2 regions of the Paenibacillus sp. Marseille-P2973 genome follow, and region 2 is predicted to be linked to the other one. Evidence: riboswitches for the same ligand, from Rfam matches in the RefSeq annotation. Region 2 holds a riboswitch; the other holds the start of a gene.
What was found. Region 2 has a riboswitch for glycine ahead of KB559_RS21490 (amino acid permease). Riboswitches for the same ligand answer to the same signal wherever they lie in the genome.
Positions count from the first base shown of each region.

Region 1: another riboswitch for glycine. It lies ahead of sdaAB (L-serine ammonia-lyase, iron-sulfur-dependent subunit beta); the one in region 2 lies ahead of KB559_RS21490 (amino acid permease).

Region 1 is NZ_JAGQEH010000004.1:452,311-458,363, forward strand. Features, by position in the region: gene KB559_RS11590 (cellulase family glycosylhydrolase) at 1-751, shown strand, start outside; gene KB559_RS11595 (ABC transporter permease) at 959-1,735, shown strand; gene KB559_RS11600 (ABC transporter permease) at 1,732-2,532, shown strand; gene KB559_RS11605 (ABC transporter ATP-binding protein) at 2,548-3,537, shown strand; glycine riboswitch at 3,599-3,714, shown strand; gene sdaAB (L-serine ammonia-lyase, iron-sulfur-dependent subunit beta) at 3,879-4,544, shown strand; gene sdaAA (L-serine ammonia-lyase, iron-sulfur-dependent, subunit alpha) at 4,560-5,441, shown strand; gene KB559_RS11620 (LOG family protein) at 5,533-6,053, opposite strand, start outside.
Region 2 is NZ_JAGQEH010000016.1:20,836-26,888, forward strand. Features, by position in the region: gene KB559_RS21480 (NAD(P)/FAD-dependent oxidoreductase) at 1-770, opposite strand, end outside; gene KB559_RS21485 (FprA family A-type flavoprotein) at 787-2,019, opposite strand; gene KB559_RS21490 (amino acid permease) at 2,210-3,589, opposite strand; glycine riboswitch at 3,734-3,814, opposite strand; gene KB559_RS21495 (DinB family protein) at 3,959-4,456, opposite strand; gene KB559_RS21500 (TetR/AcrR family transcriptional regulator) at 4,539-5,093, opposite strand; gene KB559_RS21505 (DHA2 family efflux MFS transporter permease subunit) at 5,021-6,053, shown strand, end outside.

The DNA of each region.
Region 1 (6,053 bases), on a different contig from region 2:
GTTCTTCGAGATTTTGACCAATTATCTTAAAGAAAAGAAAATTACGCATATGCTGTGGGATAACGGGCAGCATTTTGGCCGGACTACGTTTAAATGGTCTGACGAGCAATTATTCAACATTATGAAAGCCGGGTGGACAGGACGTTCGTCCACTGCCGAAACCGATCTGATTTACCTGAAGCAAGGGGCGGAAATTCAAGATGCGAAAATCCAGCTGAATCTGAACGGAAACCAGCTGACCGGATTGTTCGCGGGCAGCGAAAAACTGGTTCAGGGCGAAGATTACGAATTGAACGGGGAAGAGCTGATTCTTAAAGCCAGCCGGCTCACGAAATTGACGGCGGCCGGACATTTGGGCCAAAACGCTATTGTCAACGCACGTTTCAGCTACGGTCCGGAATGGAATTTTAAAATCGTTGTCAACAAAACGCCTGAGCTCTTCAATGCCTCCGGGTCCACTGAAGAATTTGCGATTCCTACAGTATTTAACGGGAACCAGCTTGCCACGATGGAGGCGGTATATCCTGGCGGCGGGAATGCCGGACCGCAGGATTGGACTTCTTTCAAAGAGTTCGGATACACCTTCGCACCTTCGTTCGCGACCGACCAAATCAAGCTTTTGCCTGAATTTTTCAAAGAGGTGAAAGACGGAGAGGTCATTCTGAAATTCCATTTCTGGAGCGGCGAGATTGTGAATTACAAGCTCACAAAGAAGGGAACCGTCGTAACGGGGCAAGTTTTGGCAGAATAATGGATTTTTAATCGAAGTCCTGTGCCTGTAAAGGCCTGGACTTCTTTTTTTCGTAACGGAGCGAATGTGCGCACTACTTATTTTATCTCAAGAAACCTCTTGTCCGGCTTGGAATATTAAGGTATGATAGTGTCCTTCTTGCAAAATCGCCTTGTCTGAAGTGGACGGATTTCAGCGTCTATTATGCTTATCGGAGGTGCTATACTTATGCTCTATTTCACGCTGGCTTCCAAAGCCTATGCCCGCAACCTGCAATACCGCGGCGCGCATATGGTGCACAATCTCGCTAGCGCCATGTTCGGGTTCATGTACGCGTGCATCTGGATCGGCCTGGGCCGGGATCACCCTTTGGGAGAATACGGAACGCAGGGAATGGTCGGCTACATCGGCTTTACCCAGGCGGCGCTCTGGATTACCAGCTTCATCTCGAACGGTCTCGGTATTCCGCAAGCCGTCAGGACCGGTCAAATCTCGCTTGATCTGATGCGTCCCGTTCATCTGTTCAGCCATATGGCGGCCAGGGAATGCGGGCAAATCGCCTACCAGCTTCTTTACAAATCCATTCCGATTTATCTCCTGTACTTTTTTGTGTTTTCGCTTCAGACTCCACAGCATGGAATTACTTATTTGCACACCGCTGCCGGATTGTCCGGAGCTGCCTACTTATCCATTTGCTTGAATTATCTCATTGGAGTCAGCGCATTATGGACAACCGAGTCGTCATGGCTTTATTGGGGCAATCACGCGCTCATCAATCTGCTTGCCGGATTTTTTATTCCGCTCGAGTGGCTGCCGGGACCGCTGGAGAGTCTGGCTTGGATGTCTCCTTATCCTTATCTGCTATATGTGCCCACAACGGTGTATCTCGGCTATGGTAATGCCTTTTGGTTATGGGGAACCCTGTTTTGGTGCGCGCTTCTGACGGTTCTCTGTCTTCTGGCGACCAAAGTGGTGCGGCGGAAAGTGGAGGTGCAGGGAGGATGAAGCTTAAATCCTGGTTGACCTTGTACCGGCTGTTGATCCGCACCAGTATCCGAAGCCGGATGCAATATAAGTTTAATTTCCTGCTTGCGGCGGTGTTGGCCGCCCTGATCCAGATCTCCGAGTTTCTGATGGTCGCGATTGTACTGCATAAATTCGGCGCTATCCAGGGTTGGTCCATCTATGAGGTGGGTTATTTATTCGCGGTAATGACCTTGTCCAAAACACTGTACCGGACCTTTGCCGATGAGGTGCATCATTTGGAAAAATACCTCGTCAGCGGCGATTTCGATCAGCTCTTGACCCGGCCAATGCCGGTGCTGCTTGCATTGATGCCGCAAAATTTCCGGATTATGCTCGGCGAAGTGTTGCAGGGCGGGTTCATCCTTTGCTGGTCCCTCGGAGGGATGATGAAGGGCGGGCAAGTCGGTTGGACCGCTGTGCCATCCACTTTGTTTATTATTGGCACGGGCGCGGTCATCTTGTTCTCGATCGGTCTCGCGACGGCTACGATCGGCTTTTGGACTACACGGATCGGCGAGCTGCAGACATTCACGGAGGATGCGGCCCGTACAGCGGCACAGTACCCGCTCTCGATATATCCCAAGTGGATGTCCTCTCTGCTGCTGATCGTAATCCCGGTAGGCTTCGTGAATTACATTCCGTCCCTTTATATTTTGCGGGGCGAGTTGGGGGCATGGGTGCTCGCGGCATCGGCAGGCGTGGCGATCGTCTGTCTTGCGGCAAGCCTGCGCTTCTGGCGGTTCGGCATCACTAAATACCAAAGTACGGGAAGCTAGGGGAGGGGTTAAGCAATGATCGAAGCCCGGAATTTATATAAAGAGTTTAAGACCCCGGTTGTTCGGGAAGGCCGATTTTCCGGCATACGTACGTTATTTTCCAGGGAATACCGGCATAAAGAGGCGGTGCGCGGCATCAGCTTTCAAGTGGAACGGGGAGAATTTGTTGGCTATATCGGTCCGAACGGAGCGGGAAAGTCGACCACAATAAAGATGTTGACCGGGATCCTGCACCCCACCTCCGGCGAGGTGTCCGTGGGCGGCTTGAACCCGCACAAGGACCGCCGGAAAGCGGTGCGGCAGCTCGGCGTCGTGTTCGGACAGCGGAGTCAGCTTTGGTGGGATCTTCCGGTTAAGGATTCCTATGATATTTTGGCTCAGATGTACGATGTCAGCCCGGCCGATAAAAATCAAAGATTGAATCAGTTCGCAGAGTTGCTGGATCTGAATGAATTTTGGGAGACGCCGGTGCGAAAGCTGTCCCTTGGTCAACGGATGCGGGCGGATATTGCAGCCGCCATGCTCCATGATCCCGAGCTGCTGTTTCTCGACGAGCCGACCATCGGGCTGGATGTGCACGCGAAAGTCAATATCAGGCAGTTTTTGCGCACACTGAATCAGGATTTCGGCAAAACGATTTTGCTGACCACGCATGACATGGACGATATCGAACAGCTGTGCAATCGGGTCATGGTCATTGATCACGGGCAACTCACGTATGATGGAACCATCCCGTCCTTGCGGGAGATGATCGGGCTGCCAACATCCATCCGGATCAAGTTCCGTGGGGCTTATCATGTACCGGAGGATTTGGACCGCCGCGCTCATTCTCATTTGTTCCGTGTGACGGGCATGGAGGACGATACCGTTATGATCGAGGCAAACCGTACCGAGGTCAGCACGATGGAGATCATCCGAATCGTGGGCACCTGGGGCGAGATCGACGATATTGCGATGGAGGAGCCGGAATTTGAGGAGGTTATCCGCAGCTTTTCGGCCTTCTGAGCCAGAACTTGACATTTCTACCTGCTCAAATTACATTTAATACAAACTATAATATACGCGAATGACGATTATGGGAGAGCCCGCTATCCTTGCAGGAATGAGCGGCACCGAAGGAGCAAAGGGCAGGCCTTGCGCGCCAGTCATGAATCTCTCAGGTAACAGGACCATAATCCGACGCGACTCTGGAGAGAGCGTTCAGCCACCCAAGGGGTACGTGTCCGAGTGATGAGGGACATTAAACTTTCTGGTAACCGGGACAGAGAAGAGGCAATTGGCCTTTTCCTGTCCTTTTTGCATGACTTGACTTTCTTGAGGAATAAGAGCAGCCGGGGGAGATATCGATGCGATTCAAGAATGTGTTCTCAATTATCGGGCCGGCGATGATCGGCCCGTCCAGCTCCCATACCGCCGGAGCGGTACGGATCGGACGCTTTGCAAGACAATTGCTCGGTGCCGAGCCGACGGAGGCCGATATTTGCTTCTATGGTTCGTTTGCCGAGACCTTTAAGGGGCATGGCACGGATCTTGCGGTAGTGGGCGGTATCCTGGATTACCGCACGGATGACGAGCGGATTCGCAATTCTCTGCAAAACGCGGAGGAGGCCGGAGTGAACCTGCACTTTTCAACCGGCACGGCGCCTGGAGCTCATCCGAATACAGTAAAAATAAATTTGACCTCCGGGGAAGAGCGATGCGAAGTGATTGGGGCTTCCATCGGCGGGGGGACCGTCGTGATCCGCAACATTAACGGATTCGAAGTGAAGAGCTCCGGCGAACTGCCTACGCTGGTGGTGGCTCATGCCGACCGTCAGGGCGTGCTGGCAGGGATTACCGCTTTGTTTAGTAAAGCGGACGTCAATATAGGTTATATTATTACCGACCGGAAGGGCAGGACAGGAGAAGCGCTTACTGTGGTGGAAGCGGACTCGGCCATTCCTGAACCGCTGATTGGCGAGGTTACCTCATTGCCTTACGTCAGCCGGGTTTCATATATTCATCTGACTTAGGAGGGAGCGGGTACGATGCGGTTTCGCAATTTGCAGGAACTCATGGAACTGTGTGAGAGTGAATCCAAGACGATTTCGGAAATTATGATTCAGGATCAGTCTGAAGAGACCGGCCAATCCGCGGCCGAGATAATGACGGTCATGACGGAATATTACCAAATCATGAAAAGCGCGGTGCATAAAGGATTGACGGAGGAAACGAAATCGCCCAGCGGATTGACGGGCGGTGATGCCAAAAGGGTGGAGGCATACCGGAAGCGTGAAGAATCGTCAGCAGGAGACATCGCCTGCCAGGCGATGGCTTATGCCCTGGCCGTGTCGGAGGTCAACGCTTCCATGGGGCGGATCGTCGCGACGCCGACGGCAGGCTCATGCGGCATCATTCCCGGCGTATTCGTAAGCGCCCAGGAACGTTTCGGCTGGGACGACGAGCATCTGGTGCGGGGGCTGTTCTGCGCCGGGGCGATCGGTTATGTGATCGCCAACAATTCGTTCATCTCCGGCGCCGAAGGCGGGTGCCAGGCGGAAGTCGGCTCGGCGATCGGCATGGCGGCCGGGGCTATGGTGGAACTGCGCGGAGGCACGCCGGAGCAGGCGGTGCATGCGGTCGGGCTTGCTCTTAAAAATACGCTCGGCTTGATCTGTGATCCGGTCGGCGGCCTCGTCGAAATCCCCTGTATCGTCCGTAACGGATTCGGGGCAGTCAATGCGCTGGCGGCCGCAGATATGGCGCTGGCCGGTGTGCGAAGCGCCATTCCGTCCGACGAGGTGATCGACGTGATGCTGGAGGTCGGCTCCGCCATGCCGAGCCGGCACCGGGAGACCGCCCAAGGCGGTCTGGCTCAGACTCCGACCGGCCGCAAGATCATGAAGGAACTGCGAGCACGCAAAAAATAGCCGCCCTTTCGGGCGGCTGTTTTTATACTGTAATTATGTTATACCTTTTCGGCATTCCAGGCCATCTGTCAGGTTGTACAGTTTTTTGAGATTAAACCTGTTGCTTGGTCGTCATAAATGTTTTTACCGCAGGAGGTTCATAAGATAGAAATTGATCCAGCAGTCCTTTGGGAGTCGTGTCGCTAAGCGTCATGGAACGGAACTTTTCCTGAAGGAACTGCTCGTCGGCCATATGATTGATCATGGTGATCAGGGGATCGTAGTAACGGTTCGTGTTCAGCAGTCCGCAGGGCTTGCGATGCAGGCCCAACTGCGCCCATGTGAATATTTCGAAAAATTCGTCCATCGTGCCCGCTCCTCCCGGCAGAACCACGAAGCCATCCGCCAGTTCGGCCATCTTGGCCTTTCTTTCGTGCATGGAATCCACGATATATAGTTCGGACAGGTTCTTGTGAGCAATTTCCCGGTTTTCCAAAAAAGTCGGCAGCACGCCGATGGCTTCTCCGCCTTCCGCAAGCACCGTATCGGCAACAGTACCCATCAACCCCACGCTGGAGCCCCCGTAAACAAGAGTAAGCTTCCTTGCAGCCAGTTCTTTGCCCAGCTCGGCCG
Region 2 (6,053 bases):
ATAATCCCCTGCCGGGTAGTCACGGGCGTGTCCGCCACAAGGTCCAAGTTCGGAATGACGCCGATGGAGTAGATCACACTGTCACAAGGTATGGTTGCATCGTTGACTTGAATCCCTGCTACAGCTTCTTCCCCTGTAACCTGCTGAACTGCAGCCTGCAACCGGACATCAACTCCTGCTGCCTCAATCTTCTGTTGTAGCATGCAGCTTGCTTTTTCATCTAATTGTCTGGCCATCAGGCGCGGAGCGGCTTCCAGGATAGTTACTCTTTTGCCGGCCTTCACGATCGACCATGCGGTCTCCAAACCTTGAATGCCTCCGCCAATATTCACAATGCTTGATTTGTCTTCAATAAATTCCTTGAACGCCTCGGCCTCATGCAGTTCGCGGATCGTATACACCCCGCGCTTGTCAAAACCGGGAAGCGGCAGCTTTCGGTTCTTCGCACCTGTACAAATTAACAATTTATCATAGGAAATACGCTCACCTGAAGAAGTCATTAGTACATGGCTTTCTACATCGATTTGAGCAATAGCCGTGTTTGGAAGCGTCTGAATTTGTTGCTTCTGATACCACGCCTCTTTCTTGATCAGCACCTTCTCACTACGCAAATCGGCGAACAAATCCTTTGACAGCTTAATGCGGTTATAAGGCAACGAATCCTCAGATCCAAACAAGCGGATATTCCCTTCCGGATCTTGATCCCGAATGGCTTTTGCCGCGTTGACCGCAGCGACACCCGTGCCAATGATACAATAGTTCTTCGTCATAATTTCACCTCATCCCTTAGATCGCGCTTTGCAGCAAATCGGCAACAAAAGCGGCGGCGTGCTCAATTTTTTTCGACTGTTCATTTTTAGGGGAAAATCGGATCCGAACCGGAAACTCAACATGCGTCATTCCCGTTGATTTGATGACTTGGGAAGTGGTCTGTACATTCATATTCGTCTGTAAAAGATAGTCCTGGATGACCTCAATCGCTTCCCCGCTCCATCCGTAAGAACCAAATGCGGCGGCAATCTTGCCTTCTAAATTCATTTCCTTCAGATCCGTCAACAACTCTTCCAGGTTCCCGATGATATCCGCGTATTTGGTCGAGCTTCCGATCCATACGGCATCAGCGGCTTGAATGCTGGCGATGATTTCCGCTTTATCTGCTTTATCCGAATTAAATACCGTCGCCTGAATTTGGTTTTCTTCAAAGAATTGCTTGAGTTGCTCGGCTATTTTCTTTGTATTGTTCTTAATGGTTGTATAGACGATCGTTACTCGCTTGTTTTCTACGGCATTGGCGCTTAAAGTGGCATAGATGTCGATGTATTTCTGAATATCCGTGCGCAAAATATAGCCGTGCGAAGGGGCGATCATTTGAACATCCAGATCCTCCAGCGCCTGAATCAAGGTGCGCACGTATCTGCGGTGCGGGTGAATAATGGCATTATAGTAACCGATGAAATCATCCGTAATATCATAGCCGGCTTCATCTGCGAAGAGCGATTCTGTCGCGGCCACATGGGTACTAAAAATATCGCAAGGGAACAAAACCTTATCCTCGATACAATACGTTATCATCGTTTCTTCAGTATGCAGGTAAGGCGTTTCCTTGAATTTCAATGTTTTGCCGCCGATATCCAGCGTGTCGCCATCCTTTACAACCAGGAAGTTTCTCGAATGGAGCTTATACATTTCTTTCAACTCGCCAACCGCTAATTCCGTACACACAATCGTTGCGTTAGGCGCTCTGCCCGCGAGTGCTGCCAAACCGCCGGAATGATCAGGCTCCGTATGATTAATAACGATGTATTGGATGTCATTCGGATCAATAAATTCACTCAAATACTCCACAAACTCACGCCCGAATTCCATATCTACGGTATCGATAACGGTTGGTTTGGCTGTTTTGAGCAAATAAGCATTGTACGTTGTCCCTTTAGCAAGAATCAAACGGTGGAACGGCACCTCACGATCATCAATCTTTCCTACCCAGTATGTGTCCTTGGCTATCTCGATTTTGTTCATCTCTATGTCTCGCCCTCCTATTGGCTCGTTGTGTTTAACTGACTGACCCCATCCTATCCCACTTTCAAAAAATGAATCAGGATTTGAATCACAAAATGAGAAATTTATCACAGACTCATCTAACTGTTAAAAAAAGCAGGATCCCCCTTTCCAAATGGAAAAGAGTATCCTGCTTTAATCTTGCTCGTCCTTACTGCTTATGGATCATGTTCTGATCCTGACTGCTTCTTCCCTTCCTGCTTCCGATCGAATACAAGATGAACAACAGAACAAACCATAGCGGCGTAAACAATAAAGCCGGTCGTGTTTCCGCAGCGATTAGCATAATGATGAGAATTCCGGCGAACAGCGTTAAGACGGCATAGTTCACGGCCGGTGTGAATGGGGCCTTGAACTTCGATTTAGCCTGTAATTCAGGCCGGGTTTTCTTATATTTGATATGACATACGAGCACGACGCCCCACACCCAGATGAAACAAATGGCACTTATGGTCGTCACAATTCCGAATGCCTGCTCCGGAACGAGCTTGCTCAAAAGAGCCCCCGCGGAGATGACCAGCGTAGAAATGAATAGCGAATTCCCCGGCACATGATTTTTATTCAACTTTCCGAAGTGCGGCGACGCCTGCCGGTTCTTGCTCAAATTATAGAGAATCCGGCTTGTCGAGAACATCCCGCTGTTGCAGGCCGAAGCGGCCGAAGTCAATACAACAAAGTTAATAATGCCTGCGGCAAGCGGAATTCCTACCAAACTAAAGGTTTTTACAAAAGGACTTTCCGACGCCGTGAGCTGAGTCCACGGGTTGATGCACAGCAGAACGAAAAGAGCGCCAACGTAGAAGAACAAAATCCGCAGCGGTATTTTATTGATTGCCGATGGGATGTTTTTTTCCGGATTGGACGTTTCGGCTGCCGATACGCCTACCAATTCCACGCCAACATAAGCGAAGACCACCATTTGAAAGGAAAATAAAAAGCCTGTGACACCGTTCGGAAATACTCCTCCATGTTTCCAGAGGTTCGTGATCGTGACCGATCCGGCATCCGTTTTGAATCCCATAATCAGCAAAATGATCCCGATGCCGATCAAAGCGAGAATTGTGATGACCTTGATTAACGCAAACCAAAACTCCAGTTCTCCAAAGTTTTTGACGGTTAACAGATTGAGCCCCAATAAAATGATCAGGCAGATGACGGCCGGTATCCACTGCGGGATATCAAACCAATATTGCACGTATACGCCCACAGCGATAACGTCGGCCATCGCTGTCATGATCCAGCAAAACCAATAAGTCCAGCCAGTGATAAATGCGGCTCGCGGTCCGAGATAATCTTCGGCAATGTCCGTAAACGATTGATAACCCGCTTTGGATAACAGCAGTTCTCCCAGCGCTCTCATTACGAAAAATACGGCGATGCCCACGAGCAGATACGTAATCATGATGGACGGACCCGCCTGTTGAATCGCTTTGCCCGAACCCAAAAACAATCCCGTACCGATGGTGCCGCCAATGGCGATGAGTTGAACATGCCGATTGGCCAGCTCTCTCTTTAATTCCGGTTGTGCCATACCAAGTTCCCCCTTAATGTTTGCATTACTTTGGTAAAAAACAAAAAAGAGATTGGATGTCATCCAATCTCCCGGTTCATAAAGAATATGAAATAGTATCTGCCCTGCTAATAGCATTAGCCATCAGCATGACAAATAAATATTCAGTACTCTTCTGTCCTTTTGCCTGAGATTGTGAACCCTTCGGCGCCGCGGAAATCCCGCAGTCTCTCCAGAAGCTGCTCCTGCTATAGTGTGATCCATAGCAATCATAGCTTGCGAATTATGAAATTAATGAAATTTTGTTGCCGTTCTGATATTTTACCATAATACTTGCGATGTGATGATTTAATCAGTGATAAAAGTCGCTATGCCGGTGAATCACGAGCCTCAACGCGGAGGAGTAATCCCCATGAGAGCCCAACCTTCCTTCGAGGGGCCATATACAGCAGGTATCGGCAATCCCGCTTGGCGCATCAGTACTGTAACTTGACCTCGGTGATGTGCGATATGCTTGATCAATCCCATGAAGATGGTTGCGTTAGACTCTTCTCTTCCGAAGGCATTCTGGGTTTTCTTCAACGTACTATTACTCCACTGCTCTTGAAGCGCGTCCACCACATGGGAGCTAACTGTCTTAAATGTTTCCGCCATCTTCTTTGCATTTGGTACTTCATCCTGATTCGATACTTTCTCAATCGAGACTCCAAACTCCGTTAAATAGTCCGGAATATTCGTAACGAAGTGCCACGCAATCCTCCCTAACGTGCGGCCATCGGAGTACACCGGCTGCGAGAGCGATTCATCGGTCAAGACGTCCAGCACCTTCTGGGTTAATTCCGCTTCGTTCTTCCATTCGACGATAAGGTCTCCAACTGTGCTATACATCATTTCATCTCCTTATTTCGATAAATTCGAGTTTATGTTTCAAATCTATCTTAACCGCTAATAGTGACAGACCTTGTCACTGTTACAAATATCTCCTTTTGTACATCAAGGTAATCTGATCCGCGATGTATTCAGCGCTATATTCAGTATCCTCCTTAATCCACCAAATAATAATCCCCAGCAGCGATGCGGCAACAATATCGACGGAAGCCACCCTCCCCGTGGAACTTATGTTTCTTTCTCCTCTGCGTTTTTCTATGGTGCTTTTCAATAAGTTGGTCAAGTGGGTTTTGAAGCCCGGGTGTTCAACCAATACGGCAAAAATGCTCCGGTATTCATAAAAGTAATTTAAAAATGTAACCAGCTGCTGCTGTTCGTCGTTGCTTGTCACCTGTAACAACGGCTCGACTTTCATGGATAAATCATCAAAGATCTCATGTACAATCTGGCGCAGCAAGTCATTAATATCCTCATAATGCAAATAAAACGTTGCCCGGTTTAGTTCTGCACGGTTGGCAATTTTTTGGACGGTCAATTGGGAAATTTCCATATGTTCGGTCAGTAATGAAAACACGGCATTTTTCAGCATTTTTCTTGAGCGAATGGCCCTGGGGTCGATTCTTTTTTGTTCAGGCATTTCATCCCTCGATTATCGTTTATTTGTCACTTCATCAACCAATCCGCTTCTTCTGTCGATTAGTCGACATTTTCAGGAAAATTGCAAATAGGAATGATTCTAAAATATTGATAAGATATATTTTATTGACACTGTGTCGAAAAAGCAACGAGGAGAGGACAACAACAATGCAAGAAGGCATAAAGAAAATCAACAAAGGAATTTTGCTCACCATTTTAATCTTTGGCTGTTTCTTATCCACACTTAACCAGACATTATTAAATGTCGCCTTAAGTAATCTGATGGATGTATTTGATGTCACGGCAACGACCGTACAATGGATTTCTACGGGATTCATGCTGGTCAACGGAATATTGATTCCGGTTACGGCCTACTTAATGAAACGCTTCTCGACGCGTCAGTTATTTATTAGCGCCATGGCGTTCTTATTAATCGGTTCCATCATTTGTGCGGCTGCGCCAAGCTTTATGGTGCTATTGTTGGGTCGAATGATCCAAGCTGCCGGTGCGGGAATCGTCATGCCGCTCATGATGAGTGTCGTGCTGGCGATTTTCCCCGTTGAAAAAAGAGGCAGCGCTATGGGGCTGCTTGGTCTGGCCATGATTTTCGCACCTGCGATTGGTCCGACTCTCTCAGGATTTATAGTCGAGTATCACTCTTGGCGCTGGTTATTCATCGGTCTCATCCCGCTTGTCCTTATTGTCATAGCGTTAGCCTTCAAGTATTTAGTCAATGTATCCGAAACGTCTAAGTCGAAGCTTGATGTCATAAGCGTTCTTTTATCCACCGTCGGATTCGGTTTGATGTTATACGGATTCAGCAGTGCGGGCAGTAAAGGCTGGGACGATCTAATCGTCATCCTGTCCTTAAGCATCGGCATCGTCATAACCGCCCTATTCTGTATTCGGCAAGTCAAGTCCGGCGATCCACTGCTAAACCTGTCTGTCTTCAAAAATAAAG